DNA from 2 places in the Paenibacillus sp. NN59 genome. Region 2 is predicted to be linked to the other one. Evidence: riboswitches for the same ligand, from Rfam matches in the RefSeq annotation. Region 2 holds a riboswitch; the other holds the start of a gene.
What was found. Region 2 has a riboswitch for FMN ahead of ribD (bifunctional diaminohydroxyphosphoribosylaminopyrimidine deaminase/5-amino-6-(5-phosphoribosylamino)uracil reductase RibD). Riboswitches for the same ligand answer to the same signal wherever they lie in the genome.
Positions count from the first base shown of each region.

Region 1 (11,452 bases), 410 kb from region 2:
TTCCGTTTGGATAATACACGAATAGCTGAAATTTTCAGCGGTCAAACACCAAGCCGCAATGGGGGAGAGCTTAGAGTTGTTGACCCACCTCAGGGCCATCCGCTTCCTTATATGCCAGAGCTACCAAACGAACATAGCCCAGGTACAAATGATTTAAATGCTTAAGTTCACAAGAAGAATGATTGAACAGTGCAGATTCTGATAAGAGAAACAAAATAAAAAAATGAACAAAAGGAAGACCCTTTGGGGTCTTTCTTCTTCAATAGTTTTAGCTGAAACGCCAATAAGGAGCTCAGTTTTGAGCTCCTTATTTCTTGCGAATGACTGATTTTCTAACCTATTGGCGGTGCTGGTTGGAGAAATTGCCGAATGACTGACCTTGGCCTTGGATTGTCGTGTTAGGTGTATTATACGGTTGATCGATGTAGGATACATGCTGTGAAGAGGTGTTCGCAAGCTGTTGAGCAAGGTTAGAAATCTGTTGCAATTGCTGAATGGCTGTTTGATGTCCTTGCAATGCGGTTTGAATAATATGCGCCGCTTGTTGCTCGCGCTGGGCCAGTTGTTCCAGTTGTTGAGCATTGCTTTGTTCTTGTCTCAGCAATTGTTGATATTGCATAGAAGCTTGTTGTGTTTGTTGCGTCAGTTGTTGAGCGAGTTGCGTAATCTGTTGAGATTGTGAATATTGGTTCATGATGGTGCCTCCTATTTGTTTGAATTTACCTGTGTATTATGCTGAGAGGTTCGAAGAAATATTCAGGGAGATGTTTTGCTCCAATTGGGGAAGGCTACCTGTTGCGACGATTATCAAAAGGGAAAGGATTGACGAAATGAGTCACGCTTCAGGCAAATCATCGGATGAAAAGAAATTGAAATGGTGGCAACTTAGTTTGTTGGGCGTTGCGGGCACCATAGGAACAGGTTATTTTCTCGGTTCAAGTCTAGCGATTACCATCGGGGGACCCGCTGTAGTAATTGCTTATGCACTTGCTGCGTTAGGTACATACGTTGTTTTTGATGCTTTGGCACGCATGACTTCGGACCATCCAGAGCAAGGATCATTTCGTTCTTATGCGAAGAAGGCATTTGGCGCATGGGCAGGTTTTGCGAGTGGTTGGGTCTATTGGTTTTCGGAGCTTCTCATTATGGGGAGTCAGTTGACCGCACTTTCTATCTTCTCACGATTCTGGTTTCCCAGCGTGCCACTCTGGATCTTTGCCGCGGGGTTTGGAATCGTCGGTTTATGTATTGTGTTTTTTGGAAACAAGGGATTCGACCGGGTTGAGAATGTACTTGCAGTCATTAAAATAGCAGCTATAATCATGTTTTTGGTTCTGGCGATTGCTTTACTTGCCGGCTGGATTGGGGGCACCAAATATGCACATAAGGTACCGATGGACATGGCTTCCATTTTCCCGAAAGGGACAGTAGGATTGTGGTCTGCATTCCTGTTTGCTTTCTATGCGTATGGAGGTATTGAAGTACTCGGCATTATGTCGTATCGATTGGAAAAACCGGAGGATGCACCCAAAGCAGGCAAAGTCATGCTTATTTCACTGTCTGCAGTTTATGTCGTTTCCATTGGCCTTGCACTAACCATGGTTCCGCTGTCTGCTTTTAATCCGAAAGAAAGTCCGTTTGTACTTGCACTGAGCAGTGATCACCTTGCTTTTGTACCACATTTGTTCAACGGTGTTCTGATTGTGGCCGGTTTCTCTACGATGACCGCATCGCTCTATGCAGTGACCTCCATGATGATTACACTGGCACAGGAGGGGGATGCGCCAAAGTTATTCTCACAGAAATGGAAGAAGAAATATCCTCTATTTGCCTTGTGTCTGATTGGTTGTGGTTTGATTGGTACGATTATCATGTCGCTACTGCTTCCTGGAAAAGTCTATGAATATGTAACTACTGCTGCAGGGTTAATGCTGATGTATAACTGGCTATTTATCTTGCTCTCCTCAGGTCGGTTGCTGAAATCTCGCACCATAGATGTGATAAAACGCTGGACTGGATTGGTGCTGATCAGCACGGCCATAACTGGAACTCTTTTTCATGGGTTAAGCCGGCCAGGTTTCTTTATTAGTTTACTGTTGATTTCTCTAATTGCTTTAAGTGATATCATCGTGCAACGCAAGCGCAAAAAAACATCATCCGCTGCAAGTACGGAGCAAGACGAGCAAAAGGAGCAAGCTGATGAGAGCAGCCCCTCGGAGAGAGCAGCCTTTCATATTACAGGTATTCGTAAACAAAGGAACAAAATCAAGTGAAGAACATAAACTTCTAAAGCTAAACAGGTGGTTACTTCTGAATCTACGTTGCCTAAGGTTTCATCATAAAACATGATCTCTGAAAAATCGGGATCATGTTTTATCTATCTTATATATTAATTTTCAAGTAATATGATGATTACAAGATTCGTAGTGTAATGTATCAGATCATCAAAAAGTTAGGTCAACTGCATCCCAGAAAAGAGGGAAACAATGATGAACAAAGATTACTTTTTGCTTTCCAGTGAAGGAAAATGGGGCGATCAAGGGGACGGTACTTATGTCAATCCGGTCTTGCCTGGAGATTACTGCGATCCAGATGTGATAAGCGTTGGGGAAGATTACTATGCGATCTCTTCCACATTACATTGCTCACCAGGTATGGCTGTTCTGCACTCTAAAGATCTAGTCAATTGGAATGTAATTAGTCATGTTGTAGAAGATTTGACAGTTATCGGGCCAGAATATCGGCATGATCGAATGAATCGTTATGCAAGAGGAGTCTGGGCGGGAGCGATCCGTTTTCATGACCATCAATTTTGGGTGTATTTTTTCACACCGGATGAGGGTTTATTCGTAAGCACAGCTACAGATCCTGCTGGCCCATGGGAGCCTCTTTATCATAGTTGGGAGACTTCTGGTTGGGATGATTGTTGTCCTTTTTGGGATGATGACGGTCAAGGATATCTGGTGGCTACGAATTTTGCCGACAATTATAATATTTACCTGTTTAAACTTAGCGACGATGGAAAACAAATTTTGCATGACAGTGGTGTTGTGATCCATCAATATAAAGGTAGCGAAGCGAGTAAGCTTTACAAAATAAACGGTCTTTATTACATTTTTCACAGTGAAGTTCGACCGAGAAATGGTGAGGAGGTAAGGATTGTTATGATGCTCCGTTCAGAGCATTTATACGGTCCTTACGAAGAAAAAGAGTTAATTCATACGCATGGTGTGGAAGTGGACCGCGAACCGAATCAAGGCGGACTTGTGCAAACACCGTCTGGGGAGTGGTATTTCATTAGTCACCAGGGAGCCGGTGGTTACTTTGAAGGCAGAACTCTTCACCTGCTTCCCGTTACGTGGGTTGACGGTTGGCCAATCATTGGTGAGGATACAGACCGTGACGGTGTCGGAGAAATGGTATGGGGAGGGAAAAAACCAATTCAAGGTTATCCCAAAACGATCTTAACCGTGAATGATGATTTCAATAGCCGGGTACTGCAGTCTCATTGGGGGTGGAACCACCAACCTAAAGCGGATATGTGGTCTTTAACAGAGAGACCAGGATATTTGCGTTTGCATGCAAGTGTACCCTCGGAGAAGAATGATTTCTTTAAAATTTCGAACATTCTTTCCCAACGGGCGTATCGTGTGCCTCATAACGTAGTGACTGCCAAGTATGATCTAAGTGGAATGGTGGATGACCAGGAAGCGGGTCTATGCCATTTTGGACAAACCTATTGTACGATTGGTATTCATCAGCAGCAAGGATCTCGGGCATTGAAGTTCAATCAATTAGGTACAATCGAATGGGGACCATCTATTGATGCTGATGCGACTACCCTATGGTTGAGATCCATTTGGAACTTGCGCGGTGAAAACAGGTATGAATATAGTCTCGATGGCGAGAAATTTATTTCCTTTGGGGATGTCTATCCACTGGGATGGGGACATTATCGTGGAAATCGCGTTGGAGTATATAACTTGAATTATGAAAGAGAACAAGGGTATGTGGATGTGGAATACTTCAATTACGAGTCGGGAGATAAGAAAGTCTAGTTCATTTCTGAATACAAAAGAGGCCGAGAAGAGGGATATGTTATTATTCTCATCTCGGCTTCTTTAATGTTGTGTGTTTAAATCATTATTAAATGTCTTTATTTAATTCGTTTGATATCACAGGACTATTCGCCATCCGGCCTTTTCACTTGTAGCGGCGGAGGAATAAGCCATCCTTTTTCTTTACTCAAACGGAGAATTCGAACACCCAGTGCCGTTTTGGTAACGTGATACTTCGCAAACAGTGCACCAATGTCCTCGCGGATGGATTGGCCAATAGTCTGACTCGCGGCGACTAATCCAAGAGCATTATCAGCTGCAATTTTGGCACCGATCTCTGGATCAGTAAACCTTGCGCCAGGAGGAATGTCCTCTAATGCCACAACGGGTCTCTCTGGAAGAGTCGGAGCGGGCGTGATACCGTTCTCGGTGAGTAAGGCGTCACATTCTTTAATTTCCAGTCTTGCCTGATCCAGCAAGTCTTCTAAAATTTTCTTCAAATCTTTATCTCCTGCGTGATTCATATAAGCCTGATAACAAGAGACAGCTCCTTTGGCTACCATTGAGCACTCCCATGCACTATAGATTTCTCCATAATGCATGGGCTCGTTTTTAGGATTTCCACTTAAAATTCCCATCGCTGATCCCTCCCGCTAAGTTATTTATTTCACTACATTAGGGTTTACATGACAAGCAAATTTTATCCGGTAGAGAAGTAGTCCGAGATTTTGATTTACATCATCATTATTATGTTAACCGAAATCTATTGTCAGAAAGATGGTCACATGAACAACTGTAATTATCATCCAAGATAGTCACATGGACTAAATTAAAGAATCATTCAAATCGCATCAGGTTCTCTGCTCTGATGCGATTCCTGTTCCACTGAAAAAAAGCCATACAGTTATGTTCTGCTGGCTTCTTTCCGCTTTTATAAGTATTTTAAGCTTTTGTCGAGGTTGGGAACATGGGATTCGCTTCCATGCCAACCCACAATTCTGTTGATTCGAGTTGTCCCGCCAGATGTAATAACCAATCTTCACGGCCTTTGGTTGCCATAACCTGAACACCCATTGGCAATCCTTCTGCAGTTAAATGCAGAGGAAGACTAATGGCAGGTTGGCCTGTCAGATTTGCAAGCTGCGTGAACGGGGTGTACTTAAGGCTCGGCTTGAACATCTCATAGATCAGCTCTTGTTGCGCCGTTTTATCGAGATCACTGACGGACATCAGATGTTGAATCTGCTCCGCATGTGGCGTCAGTTCGCCAATCCGGGGTGCGGGAAAAGCGTTAACAGGTGTGATGTAAAAATCATACCGTTCAAACAGCGTAGACATCTGCGCAGCCGCCACGTCCCATTCGGCCAAGCTATGAACAAATTCAGCAGCAGATACTTTTTTGCCCGCTTCAGCCAGTACCCAGGACTCAATCTCCATATCATCTGCAGTGAGAGAACGACCCATACTATGTTCCATGGATGAAATCATAGCGGCCATCTCGCCGCTGTTCATCATGTAATAGTTTTCCATCAGGCGTACGCCATTGACTGGACTTAACTTTTCTTCAACATGATACCCTTGAGATTCCAAGAAATGGACTAATTTCATCACAGCCTCTTTGGCATCTTCACTGACAGGTGTGCCGACAGGTGAATCCATCGTATAAGCGATTCGCCATTTGCGTTGATGCGGATAGTTCATATCAGTCAGGTAACTTCCTGGGAATAATGGTGCATGAAATGCGGCTTCCGGTTGGATAATCTGGAGCGTATCCAGCAGTGCAGCACTGTCTCTGACGGAGCGAGATACTGCAAAATCTATCGAGGCTCCTTGCCATTGTCTTCCCACACCTGGACCAACGGGAGTGCGTCCGCGGGTTGGTTTCAGCCCAAACAAACCGCTGAAAGAAGCGGGAATTCGAATGGAACCACCGCCATCACTTGCGCCAGCAAGCGGCACGATGCCTGATGCTACAGCGGCAGCGGCACCGCCGCTTGAGCCGCCTGGGGAATGATTCACATTCCACGGATTGCGCGTTGGCCCGTGTAGACGTGGCTCGGTTATATTTTTCAACCCGAATTCCGGTGTATTCGTATGTCCGATCACAATAAAGCCTGCTTCGAGCAAACGAGTTACGAAATTGGAGTTGCGAAGAGCACGATGTTCGCTGAACAGACGTGAGCCAGAGGTAAGAAGTTCACCTTCCAAAGATTGAGAAATATCTTTGAGGAGCAACGGCACACCTGCAAATGGCTGTTCTCCAGGCCTAACCATGCTGGCTTCCTGCCGAGCACGTGTTTCATATGTACGAATGACTGCATTGAGATGTGGATTGACTTCTTCCAGACGTGCATAGGCAGCTTCAAGCAGTTCAACCGGGGATACTTCCCGGGAGCGAATCAGTTCGGCGAGCCCTATAGAGTCATAGGAGGTATATGAGAATGAAGACATTAGTAATCGTTCCTCTCTGAAAATAGTTCCTGTTGGATATCTTGTTCCAAGTTCCATAAGCCATCGTACCACCTAGGCAGACAAAAAACAAAACATCAATCCATCATAATAGAAGAAATACGGCAGAAGAAAAGCACTGTTCACCTCATTAAGGTGAAACAGTGCTTATATTATTTGAACCAGATGAAAATGTATTACTCCGTGCGAAGTTTGGGTGCGGCCTCGGCGATCGGTGTAGAGCGTTCCTGCTGTTTGGAGATCAGGAATAGTGCGATCCAGATCAGGATAAAGCCAAGCAATTGCTCCCAGGTTATCAGCGTACGGAATGCAATCCAGTTTACAAGCACGCCGGCCATCGGGAAACTGAGTTCTGCGAGGGTTGCAACAGAAGCTTTGGTGGAAGACAACCCTTTGTAATACAAGAGTAGACTTAGCAAGCCTGGTAAAAGTGCCTGCCCAAGAATATTCAGGATAACGGCAGCCTGTGCCCCTGTTCCAGCCGGGAGTGTCCAAGGTGCACCTTCATTCCAGGTCATGAAGATCAGGAGTGGAAGCGCAACGACGAAGCGAAGGGAGGTGACCGTCTCATAACGAGCTTGACCAAGCATTAACCGGCCCATAACGGTAGATCCACCCCACAAAGCTGCGGCACCAAGAGACAGCAGACTACCTGCATGAATCCAGTTATTCCAGTTGCCGAGCGGAAGTGAGAAGCCAAACGTAAGCAGATATGTTCCTGCCAGCGCAATGATGAACAGTCCGCCGAAGTGACGCGGCAATGTTTCTTTTAATAACAATTTCGCAAGTACAATTGCGAAGAGTGGTTGCATTTTTTGCAACAACAATACCGTATTGGGATCGTTATGGGTAAGCGCCAAAGTGAATAATACCGTTGCCAGCGCTGATCCGCCCCAGGAAATGAAGATAACAGCGATCCAGTGACGTGCACGCAGTTTCTTCAGATCATCCCGGAACTTCCATAATACCGGAATCGCGACAAGGCTGACGATGATGTGTTCGATTAGAACAATCTGTGTAGAAGTCATCGTTTTTAGCAAAAGGATGCGGAATAAGGGGTCTACACCCCAGAGGGCTGCGCCTAGCACAACTAGCCAAAATCCGGTGTTGCTTCGTTCCTTGCGATAAATCGTTGATGCTGTTGATGTGTTTTCCATATTCAGGACTCCTTCGTCAGAACACGGAATCTTCAGTTGGCAAAATCGACAAAATCCCCCGTCCTTGGCGTACGCCAAATAAACGGGGGACCATTCAAAGACAAGGCGTCAGGGAAAAAGACTTCCCAAATACGGCTTGCCGTTGTGTTGATCTTCTCTCATCCGGACTATACCGTCGGCCTTGGAATCGCACCAAGTCAGTCGCTGCCAGGTGGTAACTAAACAGCGAGTCGCGGGCTGGTTCTATAAGAACATCACCGCCGGTTGGGAATTGCACCCTACCCCGAAGATCCTATTCAATTTTAATTAGTGTATTGAACAAGTTGTAACCTTATGAAGTTCATCTTATTCCTGTAAACGCTATCAGTTCAAGTGTTTTTTTAGAAAACAATACTCCAGCATCCCTGTTGCCTCCGCAACTGCACAATCTGACCTGCATGATAGGCATCGTGTAGAACCCAGCGGGCAAGCGTCTGAGCCCAGTTGTCGTCGGAATCCATATAAGCTTCCTCAAGCTTCGAGTCCTGTAATGTAGCAAGGGTGTCGCGTAACTGCTCAGCCAGTTTAGTGGTTTGTTCCATCAGCTTGCTCCAGCCAGCTTCGTTCAAAGGATCACCGGAAATACCAAACGTAGCTACGTTGGAATCTGCAGCGGGTACAGACGGTTCTTTTCCCTGAAGACGTTCCAAAATACGTTGATTGTAATAAAACATATGATTGGCTAGTTGCCATATGCTCAGTCCACCTGAAGGAGGAACCCAGGCAGCCTGTTCGGCGTTCAGTCCCTCAAGCGCTTTTGACAATGGGACGATCCAGTTACATTGATCCCAGGTATCTTCATTCTGAATAACCAATACATCTAATGCTGTGGTGACTGTTTTCATTTTTTAATTTCATTCCTCTCTTGTCAGATTCATCTCGCCCTTGCATCTTCATGATGGTAACTAGCTAATGTGGGTGGAAGTGGTTACAATTAATATAACACAATTTCAAAGGGTGTAACCATCTTTTAATGATTTAGATAGTTACATTAATCGGAGGCTCTCATGGATAGATTATGGACTGATTTTGTTAACAGCGATTATCATGATTGGCGTGGTGGGGAGCGATCAGAAGACAGACTGGGGAACGTAAACTGGCAACAAGATTTTTTGAATCGTTGGCAATTAGAAGCGTCAGTACCGGCGTCGAATGAAGAGGAATCTACATTGAGAGGTTTTAGAGATGATTTGCAGTCACTGGCTATTCGTTTGTCTAACGGGAAGCTCTTTACTGAGAAGGATCAGGCTTGGTTGAATGATTTTATGATGGCTGGCGAAGTCATTAGACGAATAATTACACAAGATCAACAACTGGGTGTTGCGCTTGTTCCTATTCATAGACATTGGGCTCAGGTGATGGCAGAGGTTGCGGCTGATTTTGCCGTGACACTCGTTGAGGGCGAAGGGAAGAGAATTCGTTCCTGTGACAATCCGGACTGCCGCTGGATCTTCTATGATGATACCCGGAGCAGAACACAGAAATATTGCGATGATAAGATGTGCGGTAATCTAATGAAGGTGAGACGTTTTCGAGCGAAACGAAAAATACACTCTAGTGAGGAAAAGAGTAAAACATAATTATTAAGTTTACCAACGAAGTTCTACCTTTTCCAATCCGTGAATCACCATATAGGTCTCAGTTAGCTCTTCCAGAATTTGATAAATATTAAGATATGATATATAATGTATATATACTAGTGAAAATATAGTCATAAAGTATATGTAAGAACAAGCAATGCGGATCAGATCATTTTACAAACCATTACGATTGGAGAGATGTCTTATGAGGACAGGTTATCTTTTGAAGAACGGTTGTGTATTATCGATGGATGCTCGTATTGGTCAGTATAACCGGGCAGACGTACTTATTCAGGATTCTTTGATTACAGCGGTTCAACCAAATATTGAGGTGTCCAATGCAGATATTGAGGTCATCGACGCTTCAGACATGATTATTATGCCTGGACTGGTGGATACACACCGGCATATGTGGGAATCGCTTGTCAAAACAGCCGGAACAAACTGGTCGCTCCCCGTCTATCTGCAAAATTTGTACTATGGAGCTATGGGAAGCAAGCTTCGTCCAGAGGATAGCTATATTGCCAATCTGCTGGGATCACTGGAAGCGCTTAATGCAGGCGTCACTACGGTGCTGGATTGGAGTATGCCATACTCGGCTGAGCACACAGAGGAACTGATTCGAGGATTACAGGATGCAGGAATTCGTGCTGTTTTTGCCCATGGTGTGCCAGGGGAAACAATGTATTGGAATCGTGAGAGTAAGCTGTCGTATCCAGAGAATGTGAGAGGTGTTAAGGAGCGATATTTCTCTTCGAAAGATCAACTACTCACCTATGGACTTGCTATTCGGGGACCGGAGTTTAGCCACTGGGATACAACGGTGCAGGATATTCAGCTTGCGGAAGAACTGGACGCCATTTGTTCGATGCATGTCGGTTTCGGCAGCTGGGGATCAGCGGATCGTTCGATCAGCCGAATGTATGAGGCAGGACTGCTTGGTCCACGAATCAATGTTGTTCATGGCAATACGATGGGCATGGATGAATTCAAAATGCTCGCAGACAGCGGAGCTTCTTTGTCTGTCACACCTGAAGTTGAGATGATGATGGGACATGGTTATCCGGCTACAGGATACTTTCTTGAGCATGGAGGTACGCCAACGCTTGGTGTAGATGTCGTGACTTCGACGGGCGGAGATATGTTTTCACAGATGAAATTTGCGTTGCAAGCTGAGCGTTCAAGAACGAATGAGTACCTTTTGCAACAAGGTGAAATGCCGGGTGAACTCAGTTTGCAGGCAAGCCAGGTGTTGCGATTTGCGACCTCCGCGGGTTCGCGGGCCTTAGGACTGGAGCAAAAAACAGGCTCGCTTACGCCGGGAAAAGAAGCGGATGTGATCATGATTCGCACGACGGATCTGAACTTGTTCCCCGTGCACGATCCGATTGGTGCTGTTGTGCAATTCGCGAATCCGTCTAATGTGGATACGGTTTTTGTTGCTGGGAAGCCTGTGAAGCGAGAGGGCAAGCTGCTGCATGTCGATCTGGATGAAGTTCGGCGCAAAGCCATGCAGAGTACGGAATATTTGTTGACGCAATATCGGATGTCCGATGCAGATCGGGTTGTTTTTTCATAATAAAGCTGTCATAAAATAATTAAAGTCAAAGGGCCGTTCATCCAGAATACGGCTCTTTTCTTGTCTTTCTTCTCTAATCCGTTTTTCGTAAATTGTTTTCACATGAAATTAGGGTTGGAGTAAGGTATGTTGACAAATAGAACGCTTTCCACTAAGATAGCGATATAAGTTAATAATGAATATAATCAGGATTGTTACTGATCAGCAGGCAAGACCGATTGATAATGCAAACATGAAGAACTGTATTCTTTCATGTGTGCATAATTAATGGTCTTTTTTTTGTTGCTAAATTCTGTTAACGTTTCATTTTAAAAGGAGATTCCGATGAAGATCACACGAATTATTAACAATAATGTCGTCTGTGCAGTGAATGAACGGCGCCAGGAGATGATGCTTTTAGGCAGTGGCATCGGTTTTCAGAAGAAAAAGGGAGACGATGTGGACACAGTCAAAATCGAAAAAGAATTTTTTCTGAAATCCAAAAATGTAACAGGTAAATTATATGCCCTGCTGGCACAAATCCCGATGGAATATATTCGTGTATCCGATAGCATTATTCAGTACGCCAAG
Region 1 covers NZ_CP199678.1:3,706,161-3,717,612, reverse strand. The annotation lists gene ACT89M_RS16305 (manganese catalase family protein) at 1-165, shown strand, start outside; gene ACT89M_RS16300 (AMP-dependent synthetase and ligase) at 338-694, opposite strand; gene ACT89M_RS16295 (amino acid permease) at 831-2,273, shown strand; gene ACT89M_RS16290 (glycoside hydrolase family 43 protein) at 2,487-4,058, shown strand; gene ACT89M_RS16285 (DUF3231 family protein) at 4,184-4,696, opposite strand; gene ACT89M_RS16280 (amidase) at 5,001-6,509, opposite strand; gene ACT89M_RS16275 (DMT family transporter) at 6,704-7,684, opposite strand; FMN riboswitch at 7,831-7,979, opposite strand; gene ACT89M_RS16270 (DinB family protein) at 8,065-8,568, opposite strand; gene ACT89M_RS16265 (CGNR zinc finger domain-containing protein) at 8,731-9,303, shown strand; gene ACT89M_RS16260 (amidohydrolase family protein) at 9,509-10,882, shown strand; gene licT (BglG family transcription antiterminator LicT) at 11,207-11,452, shown strand, end outside.
Region 1: another riboswitch for FMN. It lies ahead of ACT89M_RS16275 (DMT family transporter); the one in region 2 lies ahead of ribD (bifunctional diaminohydroxyphosphoribosylaminopyrimidine deaminase/5-amino-6-(5-phosphoribosylamino)uracil reductase RibD).

Region 2 (11,452 bases):
CCGGTTCGATCGCCCGAAGAGCCTTCGCTTGAACGCGTGGTTCGTGGTTCACGGGATGGTTTTACCGAGACATTACTGACCAATGTAGCGCTGGTGCGCCGTAGAATACGGGACCCCGGACTAAAGTTTGAACTTATGCAGGTAGGACGGAGAACCCAAACCGATGTATGTGTAGTTTATATTGACGATATAGTGGATAAGGTGCAGGTGGATTCGGTAAAGGAAAAAATACAACGAATCGATATCGACGGTATTCCGGCTGCCGATAAACAGTTGGAGGAAGCGATCATCAACAAAGGATGGAATCCATTTCCCCTTGTTCGTTATTCGGAACGCCCTGACGTTACAGCATCCCACTTGCTGGAAGGACGAGTCGTTATTTTTGTAGATACATCCCCCAGCGTAATGATCTTGCCGACAACCTTTTTTGATCTATGCGAACATGCGGAGGAGAACAGGCAGACGGCTCTAATGGGAACCTATCTGCGCTGGGTACGTTTTGCAGGCATCCTGATCTCTCTGTTTCTACTGCCGCTATGGATGCTGATGGTCATCGAACCTTCGCTCAAACCGATCGGTTTCGATTTCATCGGCCCACAGGAAAATGTGAAATTACCGATTATTTTGCAATTTCTACTCATCGAGCTGGGTGTAGACTTATTACGGATGGCTGCGGTTCATACGCCTACGCCGCTGGCTTCCGCCATGGGTCTAATTGCGGCAATACTGGTCGGAGATATCGCGGTGAAAACGGGCTATTTTGTCAATGAGGTTGTGCTCTATATGGCGATTGCGGCAATCGGAATGTTTGCTACACCGAGTTACGAGTTAGGACTCGCCAATCGACTGGTCCGGCTGCTACTGCTCATTGCAGTTGCGATATTTAAAGTACCAGGTTTGGTCGTTGGAACGACTTTGCTTGTTGTGGCGTTGACCATTCACCGTTCATATAACTCGTCGTATCTTTGGCCATTTATACCTTTTAATGCAAAGGCATTTGGCAACTTTTTGTTCAGGGTTCCATTGCTTGTCAGCAAGAAACGTCCATCGTTCAACAAAACGCGTGACAACACCAAGATGTCCGAAGATCCCGACGGTGAATTGCGAAAAGGTAAAAAACACAAATGATGTGCCGAAAAATCCATTCATCTCCCGGCTTAATTTGATATACTGGTGTAAAATCAATGGAATAGTAACTGTTCCAGTATACAAAAAGTGAGGAATGCAAACGATGTATTTACACGGTACAAGTAGAATAAATGAGCAAGGCCACCTGGAGATTGGTGGAGTAGACGTTACGGATATGAAAGAGCAATTTGGAACACCGCTCTATGTTGTGGACGAGCAATTGGTTCGCGAGCGCTGCAGAGAGTACATGGAAGCATTCCGCGCTTCAGGTTTGGGCTTCCAAGTTGCATATGCAAGCAAAGCATTTTGTGTTATGGCAATGTGTGCTCTGGCAGCAGAGGAAGGTCTTTCTCTGGACGTTGTCTCTGACGGCGAACTGTTCACTGCATTGCAAGCCGGGTTCCCGGCAGAACGCATTCATTTCCACGGCAATAACAAAACGATCGAAGAGATCGAAATGGCGCTTGACGCTGAAATTGGATGCTTCGTGGTTGACAACTTTAACGAGTTGCATCTGCTCCAAGCTTTCGCAGCGGACAAAAACCGTAAAGTTAACATCCTCCTGCGTGTAACGCCAGGTGTTGAGGCGCATACGCATGAATATATTTCGACAGGACAAACGGACTCCAAGTTCGGTTTCGATATCGGCAACGGTACAGCATTCGAAGCTATTGAACTCGCGTCCAAACAGTCCAACTTGGTATTGCTTGGTGTGCATTCTCACATCGGTTCCCAGATCTTTGAGGTTGAAGGATTCCAGATGGCGGTTCAACGTGTTGCTGAATTTGCAGCAAGTGTATACGAGCGCCTGAATGTGGCATTCAAAGTTGTAAACCTGGGCGGCGGATTCGGAATCCGTTATATTGACGGTGATACACCGCTTGAAGTGGCTCAGTATGTGAAGGCCATTACCGATGCGGTAAAAAATCATTTTGCGCAAATCGGCTATGCAGTGCCTGAAATTTGGGTTGAGCCAGGCCGTAGCATCGTAGGTGAAGCAGGCACAACGCTGTACACCGTTGGAACGAGCAAAGACATCCCCGGCGTGCGTAAATACGTAGCAGTAGATGGCGGGATGACGGATAACCCGCGCCCTGCATTGTATGAGTCCAAATATGAGGCCGTACTGGCAAATCGTGCAAACGAAGCGGCAACAGAAACGGTATCTGTAGCGGGTAAATGCTGCGAGAGCGGTGACATGTTGATATGGGATCTGGATCTGCCAAAAGTGGAGAGCGGTGATCTGCTTGCCGTAGCTTGCACAGGGGCATATAACTACTCCATGGCAAGCAACTACAACCGGATTCGTCGTCCGGCGGTTGTGTTTGTCAAAGACGGTCAAGGCGATGTGGTTGTACGCCGTGAGTCATATCAGGACATTATCCAAAACGACCTCGTGCCAGCGCGTATTGGCAAACAGCCGGTTACTCGTTAATTCAAGTTCCTATAGCGCTAGATGAGGACGGAATGGGCTTGCTCCTTCCGTCCTTTGTCATGGACATTGTAGCTATTTGGCTCGCTTGAAGGCTTGTATTTGAGAGTAGAAAATCAAAAATATAGCTCTTTCTTTTGCGATTCGGCCCTTTTCGGTGTACACTAAGAAAAGTGCTGTAATGCTTGACCACAAGTTTGGTATTGCATCACAATTACTTTTGCTCAAAATTGAAAGGAGTCATTTACATATGGCGAAACAAGCGAAAATTAAATTGGAAAACGGCGGAGAAGTTCTGATTGACCTGTTCGATCAAGAAGCGCCAAACACCGTAGCAAACTTTGAAAAATTAGCAAACTCCGGTTTCTATAACGGACTCGTTTTCCACCGTGTAATCCCGGGCTTCGTAGCTCAAGGTGGATGCCCTAGCGGTTCCGGTACTGGCGGTCCTGGTTACACAATCAACTGTGAGATCAACCCGAACAAACATGAGCGTGGAACACTTGCGATGGCACATGCTGGCCGCAACACAGGCGGAAGCCAGTTCTACATCTGCTACCAACCACAGCCACATTTGGATGGACAACATACTGTATTTGGTAAAGTAAGCAAAGGTATGGAGTTTGTTGATGCATTCGAAGGCCGCGACAAAATGGAAACTGTTGAAGTTGTAGAAGTTTAATTTCAACTGAATCTGCTCGGCGGCGTCAAGTTAACCCCTGGTACATTCCTATTACGGAAGTACCAGGGGTTTTGTGCATTGTACAACTTTTTTGCGTGATTGCCTTGCAAAGTGTTATTAAAATAAGCTTAAAGGAACTGGCGGGACGAGTTGATTGTAGGTTATTCTAGCTAGGTACAGACTGTTGAAACCGAATACATGAGGTTTGACAGCGCACTATACTGAGTTTGCATGTTTTCAGAACTACTGTGAAAGGATGTTGTTACTTTGACTTTAGATGTTGTACAGCAACTGAAATTACTTCAACATATTTATAGTGAGAGCACGATTTGGGACGAGGAGTTACGTGCTTCAAGACACAATGTACCAGAGGACGTATCGGCGGAACAATTACAGGCACTAGAGGCTACTGGACATGAGCCTAATCACTTTGAAAGACCGCAGCATGAGGATACGATCCGAGAACTGAGAACATTGGCTGAGCGTTGGATACTTCAGGAGGCTGCTCAGGCTTTTGTGGCTTCTCTATGGTCAGCACCAATGATCTGGCGTTCACTTCTTACAGGAAAACTGATTGCAACCAGCATACCTGACCATGAATATAGTCCATATCCTTCCAGTCGTAAGTGCCAGATCTGTGGTTTGGATGTGAATGACGGAGTAGATACTTCGCTTCAGTGGTACTGGCGAATGACCAACGGTACACCGCTTGATGGAGATATCTTTGGACATGTACTCGCTCTGAGAGAGATGGCTGCTTCGCAGGAGCCTCCTGTTCCTAATGAGTATGATCGCTGGACGTTACGCGCGGTGTTAACGGTATTGCGCAATTTGCCGCCCAAGACTCGGTACAGCAAGGCAGCGGATGCGCTCAAAAAAGAACAACTCCTGCCTACGAAAAAAGTATATGTTTACCGCGAACTGCTTGAAACGCTGGCGCTGATCGGCATTCTGGACACGCCAGAACAGCCAGGAATGATTACAGCCTTCACCTCATATGCAGAACGCGACAAGAGACCTAATACCCGCGTTGAGGTACAAGCTCCCTTGGCATGGTGGGATTCATCTGTAGGAATCAACGAGCACAATTTGAACCTGATCTTTGGTGAATTCGATTGCAGTGATGTATCGCTTGAGAACAAGCCTGAACCGAATCCACTGGCGAGTGAGACCGTTATTGGTGCATTTGAAAGCAGACGAGGTGTAGGTACCAAGGCGAAGGTGCCGAAAAAATCTCCGGATGCCGGTACAGGTGAAGTGCAGCCTGGAGACGTATATGCAGTGAAAGTACTTAGTGGTTCTTGGGTTACTGTATATTGTCATGAAGTGAAGGACAAACGTACCATTGTTGAATATCTGGATGGCGTGTTCCCCGATATGCCGGGAAAAGAAGACCTTATTCTGACCGTTCGTCCAAGGCCGGATGAGCGCTGGCAGTGTTCGGCCATTGGAATCGACTCGACCAGTTGGGTTAGAAGAGTAGCCCGCGATATGCCAGCTCCTAATGCTTCCCAGCCCAAACCTGAGAGTGTTCCGTTCCATGCTGCAAAGGATTTGAGGCACATGGCAAGCTGGTGTTTTCCAGACCTTTAGAATTTATTTTCCAATATTGATGAAGTCCGTGTCTAGTATGAGATGCGGATTTTGTAATATAAATGCTTATTAAAAGTTAGTATGTGACAAAAAGAAACAAAAATGAATTGATTTTTTGACATTAAAGTGCTAACATCCAATTAATAACGAAAGCGATCCTTCAGGGCAGGGTGTAATTCCCTACCGGCGGTGATGCGTGTTGGGGATTTATTTTCCACCGATATGGCAAAGTCCGTGACCTGTCTGCTTATAGCAGATGGCTGATCTGGTGTAATTCCAGAACCGACAGTATAGTCTGGATGGGAGAAGGAGTGGGTGTAAGCCGGTGTGGTTGCACTCCGCAGGAGTGATGTCGCATAGCATTCAGCTCGTTTGGATGATATGTGTGGAAGGCTTGTTTATAATGAGTTTTCTGGTACATAATACCGTATATAGAAACTCTTCACCTGATTTTTTTGTATATCATTCTATAGCTCGAATGGGTATGCAATAAGGTATGTGTTTATTTTCACTTACCTGTTAACTGGTTTTGGTGAAGTGTCGGTATTGGTGTGTTTCATCTCTCCTGCAGATGACAGTAGTCTTCCATCATCCCTACCTGAACAGATTGTTCGGTGGGGATTTTTTAGTTCGAGATTATAACCGTGGGGTGAACGGATATGGAAATGATCAATGATGAATTTTATATGGCGTTAGCACTGGATATGGCAGAACGGGCACAAGGACAGACTGGAATTAATCCTGTCGTGGGATGTGTCGTTGTTAAAGAAGGACGTGTTGTTGGTCTAGGAAGCCATCTGAAACGAGGCACAGGCCATGCAGAGGTGCATGCGCTGAATATGGCTGGAAGCGACGCGGAGGGTAGTACCGTTTACGTAACGCTTGAACCTTGCAGTCATTATGGCAAAACGCCACCCTGTAGCGAACGTTTGATCCATGAGAAGGTTAAACGGGTGGTGGTTTGTTGTGAAGATCCGAATCCGCAGGTTTCTGGTACAGGCATTAGTATGTTGCGTCAACAAGGCATCGAAGTTGAAGTGGGTGTTTTGCGCGAACGCGGAAGACGTATGAATGAAAAGTTTATCAAGTTTATTACAACAGGTCTTCCTTTCGTTACCCTCAAAACAGCTTCTACGCTGGATGGAAAAATTGCTACGCGTAGCGGGGACAGCAAATGGATCTCCAACGAACTGGCGCGTGAGATCGTGCATGCGCTTCGTCATCGTCATCAAGGCATTATGGTTGGCGTGGATACGGTAATCGCCGATAATCCGGAGCTGACTACCCGCTTGCAGGTAGAAGGCATCAGTCCGGTACGGATCGTTGTGGATTCCAAGCTGAGGTTGCCTGTAGGCTCCAAAATGGTCAAGGATGGACTTGCGCCAACTTGGGTGCTTACAACCGATGAGGCTAGCCAGGAAGCGGCTGAGCGACTCGAAGCTTACGGTGTTGAAATTATTCGCTGTGGGCCTGGACCACGCGTAGATTTGCTACATGGGCTGAGCAAACTGGGAGAGCGGGATATTGGCTCGATTCTGCTAGAAGGCGGCGGTACACTAAATGGTGCAATGCTGGAAGCACGGCTCGTAGATCGTTTACTGATGTTTATCGCTCCCAAGATTGTGGGTGGATATGATACTCCGGGAAGTTTCCGTTTTGAAGGCGTAGAGCGCATGAGTCAGGCAATCCAATTGCATCAGCTGGAAATTGAGCAAGTTGGAGATAATATTAGCATTGGCGGTATTCCGATTTGGCCAGAATAGGAGGAAGATAGCATGTTTACGGGTTTGGTGGAAGAAGTCGGTCAGATCCGGCGCATTGGCCGTAAAGGTGAGGCCCTAGTTCTGAACATCGCTGCTTCTGTCATTATGGACGATCTAAAAATTGGTGACAGTGTTGCGGTTAACGGGGTTTGTCTTACCGCGACTACGCTGGAAGGCGGAGGTTTTACCGCAGACGTCATGCCGGAAACGTATCGACACACCAATCTCAATCAGCTTCAGTCCGGCAGTAAGGTTAATCTGGAGCGGGCCATGTTGTCCGGTGGACGATTCGGCGGTCATATCGTGCAGGGACATGTGGATGGGACTGGGGTTATCGGTAGTATTACTCGGGATCAGAATGCAGTTGTTTTTGAGATCAGACCGGGTGACCATGAACTTTTCAAATTTCTAATTCCAAAAGGTTCGGTCACTTTGGATGGGATTAGCTTGACAGTGGTACAGACGACTCAAAGTTCCTTCACGGTTTCGATTATTCCCCATACGATTGGGGAAACGGTTTTGAATGTCAAAAAGACAGGAGATACCGTCAACATTGAATGTGATATTTTGGGGAAATATGTAGATCATCTGTTGCAATACGGCAAGAGCCATGCGGAAACGAGAACAGGCAAGCCAAGCAGTCTTAGTGAAGAGTTTCTCTCCAATCACGGGTTTGCATAAACATAGGAAAGACAGGGATAAAACATAGAACTGGAAACAGGAGGTGCAGCTGATGTCAGAACAATCCGAGCCATCCATTCTGGACTCAATTGAGGCAGCTATTTATGATTTGATGCGGGGTAAACCCGTAATTGTGGTCGATGACGAAGATCGGGAAAATGAAGGGGATTTTATTGCTTTGGCTGAAAAAGCAACCCCTGAGGTCATCAATTTCATGATTACCGAAGGTCGAGGACTCGTCTGTGTTCCCATTACGCAGCAGCGGGCAGATGAATTAAATTTGAAACCGATGGTTCAGCAGAATACAGATTTCCATGGGACAGCTTTTACGGTCTCTGTGGATCACAAAGATACAACGACGGGAATCTCGGCGCATGAGCGTTCCATTACCGTTAAAGGTTTGATTGATCCGAATGCGAAAAGCAGTGATTTTCGCAAGCCGGGTCACATGTTTCCGCTCATTGCCAAAGACGGCGGTGTGTTGCGTCGTGCCGGACACACGGAAGCGGCAGTTGATCTGGCGATCATGTGCGGCTCTTACCCCGCAGGTGTCATCTGTGAGGTGATCAAGGAGGATGGTACGATGGCCAGACTTCCTGACCTGCAGGAGATTGCACGTAAGCATGATCTGAAACTGATTAGTATCCAGGACATGATTCGTTACCGGAATGAGAAGGAGAAGCTGGTGCAACGTGAAGTTTCCGTGCGTATGCCGACGGACTTTGGCGAATTCCAGGCAGTGGCGTATACGAATGCAGTGGATAATAAAGAACATGTTGCCTTGGTCAAAGGGGATATTGACGGTTCCAAACCTGTATTGGTTCGTGTTCACTCCGAATGTTTGACTGGCGACGTGTTCCACTCTCACCGTTGTGACTGTGGCCCGCAGTTTGATGCGGCGCTGAAGCAGATTCATGATGAAGGTAATGGCGTACTGCTCTATATGAGACAAGAAGGCCGTGGGATCGGTTTAATCAACAAACTCAAGGCTTACAAGCTGCAAGAAGAAGGTCTGGATACAGTGGATGCCAATCTGAAGCTTGGTTTTGCTGCTGATCTGCGCGATTATGGGATTGGTGCACAAATTTTGAAGGATCTTAATGTTCGTCAGATTCGATTATTAACGAATAATCCACGGAAAATTAAAGGCTTGGAAGGATATGGTCTGGAAGTGGTAGAGCGTGTACCGATTCAGATGCAGGAGAATGAAGATAATACAGCTTACCTTCACACCAAGCAAGCCAAATTGGGCCATATGCTCAAGTTTGATGATATCGAGCAGAATGAACAGTGATTTCAGCTACTCACGATATTTTTCTGATATGTAAATATTGGAGATTTCACATGTTCAATTGCAGCACCTATAACATTATATATCGACAGGGAGATGACGATAATGCCTAACTATTTTGAAGGACATTTGGTATCGGAAGGTTTAAAATATGGCGTGGTAGTTGGACGTTTTAATGAATTTATTACGAGCAAGTTGCTTAGCGGGGCGCTGGATGCGTTCAAACGTCACGGTGTGCAAGATAATGAAGTAGATGTAGCTTGGGTACCGGGAGCTTTCGAAATCCCGCTTATCGCTCAGAAAATGGCCGAAAGCGGCAAATACGATGCAGTCATCACACTCGGAACGGTTATCCGTGGGTCAACAACACATTATGATTATGTCTGCAACGAGATGGCTAAAGGGGTAGCGGCAATTAATCTGAAAACAGGGGTGCCGACCATCTTTGGATTGGTTACTACGGAGAACATTGAACAGGCGATTGAGCGTGCAGGAACGAAAGCCGGCAATAAAGGTTGGGATGCTGCTACAGCTGCAATTGAAATGGCGAACTTGACGAAACAGCTAAAATAGTGCTTATTTAATAGTAGTGCCCTGCTTTGCGCAGACGAAATCGGGATACCGGTTTCGGACGGCTGGCAGGGTTTTGTATTTTTCTGGCGGGAGGATTCGTCTAGTGACGGTAGTTACATACAAACTGGAGACTTTTGAAGGGCCTTTGGATCTGTTGTTGCATCTGATTGATAAGGCTGAGATCGACATCCAGGATATTCCCATCAGCGATATTACCGATCAGTACATGGCGTATCTGCATTCCATGCAGGAGCTGGAACTGGATATAACAAGTGAATTTCTGGTGATGGCAGCTACGCTGCTGTCCATCAAGAGCAAACTTTTACTGCCCAAACCGCCGGTAATCGAGGATTTCAAGGATTATGATTATATGGAAGATGAGGATTATGATCCGCGTGCCGAACTGATTGCACGCCTTATCGAATATCGCAAATATAAAGGAATAGCGCGGCATCTGCATGAACGGGAATGGGAACGCAGTCTTATTTTTTCTAAAGAGCCCGAAGATTTGCGACCTTATATGCCTATGGAGGAACAAACGAATCCGGTGCAAGGTCTGCATACTTCTGATCTCATCGCGGCGTTTCAGAAAGCACTTCGAAAGGCTGAGAAGCGTACAACGGTCACCCGGATCAAAAGGGACGAAATTTCGGTCAAGGATCGCATACGTGAAGTTATTGGTGCCTTGGAGCATTTAGGTCCTGGGGGGCGGTTGTTATTTTCCAAGCTTATGGATGATCAGATATATCGCCATGAGATCGTGGTTACGTTTCTAGCAGTGCTGGAGCTGATGAAGATGAAGCAGATTGTTTGTTACCAGGAACGGTTGTTTGAGGATATCGTTATGGAGTGGAGAGGGGAAACAACGAATCATGGATTTTCCGAAATTGAAGTCGATTATTGAGGGCCTTTTGTTTTTGTCCGGAGAAGAAGGTCTAAGTGTCAAACAGATTGCTGAAATTGTGGACCAGCGGGTAGAACTGGTTACGGATGCCATTGAGGACATGATCGTCGATTTTGCAAGGCAAGGGCGAGGTGTGCAGATTCTGAAGATTGCAGGTGTCGTGCAACTCGGAACATTGCCGGAACATGCGGCCTATTTTGAGAAGCTTGCTTACTCTCCTGCACGTACATCGTTATCCCAAGCGGCGCTTGAAACTTTGGCCATTGTAGCTTATCGTCAGCCCATTACACGGGTAGAGATTGAGGAGATTCGTGGCGTGAAATCGGAGCGTGCCATCCATACACTCGTGAACAAGGATCTCATTGTTGAAGTGGGGAGAGCGGAAGCGATTGGACGCCCGATATTGTACGGAACAACGAAGTCATTCCTTGATTATTTCGGACTAGCTTCGATTAAAGATCTTCCCGAACCGGGTTTGTTTGAAGATTCGGAAAACTTGGAGGAAGAAACGCAGTTGTTATTCAACAAGTTGGACATGAATCAGCCGGATGTCTCGGATACTGACGTACAAAGCGTGTTTGATTTTGAAGAGGAAGCAGCATTCCCGGAAGAAGATATCGCTGTAGATCCAGAGGATGATTCTTCGGGTTCCTCCTCCTAATAAATGCTAATAGTTAAAGCCATATAAGGACAATGTGGAGATCGATCCACGTTGTCTTTTTGTATTTTCTCCAGAACAGCGGTGAAGTTGTCTGGAAAGATGTATACGATATCGAGCATTTCGATGGTGATTTCGGCAAAAATTGGGGAATTTCATGGCATTCGTGAATTTTTTCCAGCAAGGAATGCCATACTAGACATGATAAGAATCGAGGGCTTGGAGGTAAGGCCTGTGTGGATCTGGCTTGGAGGAATCGGTTTGTTCATCGCACTGCTGATTGCCGCAGTCCTCATCTCAAATGTTCATGTTCATGTTATATTTCGCAAACATAAGAGCGATGACTACGCAAATATCAATGTTCGACTGCTGTATGGCTTCGTGCGGATGAATTACGAAATTCCGAGCATTGTTTTCCGAAATATGAAAGAAGGCTTCTTGCTTAAAACAGAACAGTCCATGAACCATTCCCGAGGAGAAGTTTTGGGTAGCGAGCAGGTGAACAAACGAAAAGTAAAAAACTGGGTAAAAGAAGTCAAGGTGATGCTTCGAGCAACAGAGGCTCTGAAAGTATGGGTCAGACAGACGCTCAGACGAGTATATATAACGAATCTGTTCTGGTCTACTGCGGTTGGTGTAGGTGATGCTGCTTACACAGCAATGCTAACAGGTTGGTTATGGAGTATTAAGTCCATGATTGTTGGCTTCTTAACGTACCAAATGCGTTTCAAAACGGTGCCTGACCTT
Region 2 covers NZ_CP199678.1:4,119,612-4,131,063, reverse strand. The annotation lists gene ACT89M_RS18150 (spore germination protein) at 1-1,128, shown strand, start outside; gene lysA (diaminopimelate decarboxylase) at 1,232-2,563, shown strand; gene ACT89M_RS18140 (peptidylprolyl isomerase) at 2,811-3,242, shown strand; gene ACT89M_RS18135 (hypothetical protein) at 3,510-4,835, shown strand; FMN riboswitch at 4,988-5,150, shown strand; gene ribD (bifunctional diaminohydroxyphosphoribosylaminopyrimidine deaminase/5-amino-6-(5-phosphoribosylamino)uracil reductase RibD) at 5,495-6,598, shown strand; gene ribE (riboflavin synthase) at 6,611-7,279, shown strand; gene ACT89M_RS18120 (bifunctional 3,4-dihydroxy-2-butanone-4-phosphate synthase/GTP cyclohydrolase II) at 7,332-8,573, shown strand; gene ribH (6,7-dimethyl-8-ribityllumazine synthase) at 8,676-9,143, shown strand; gene ACT89M_RS18110 (segregation and condensation protein A) at 9,247-10,047, shown strand; gene scpB (SMC-Scp complex subunit ScpB) at 10,016-10,708, shown strand; gene ACT89M_RS18100 (DUF2953 domain-containing protein) at 10,940-11,452, shown strand, end outside.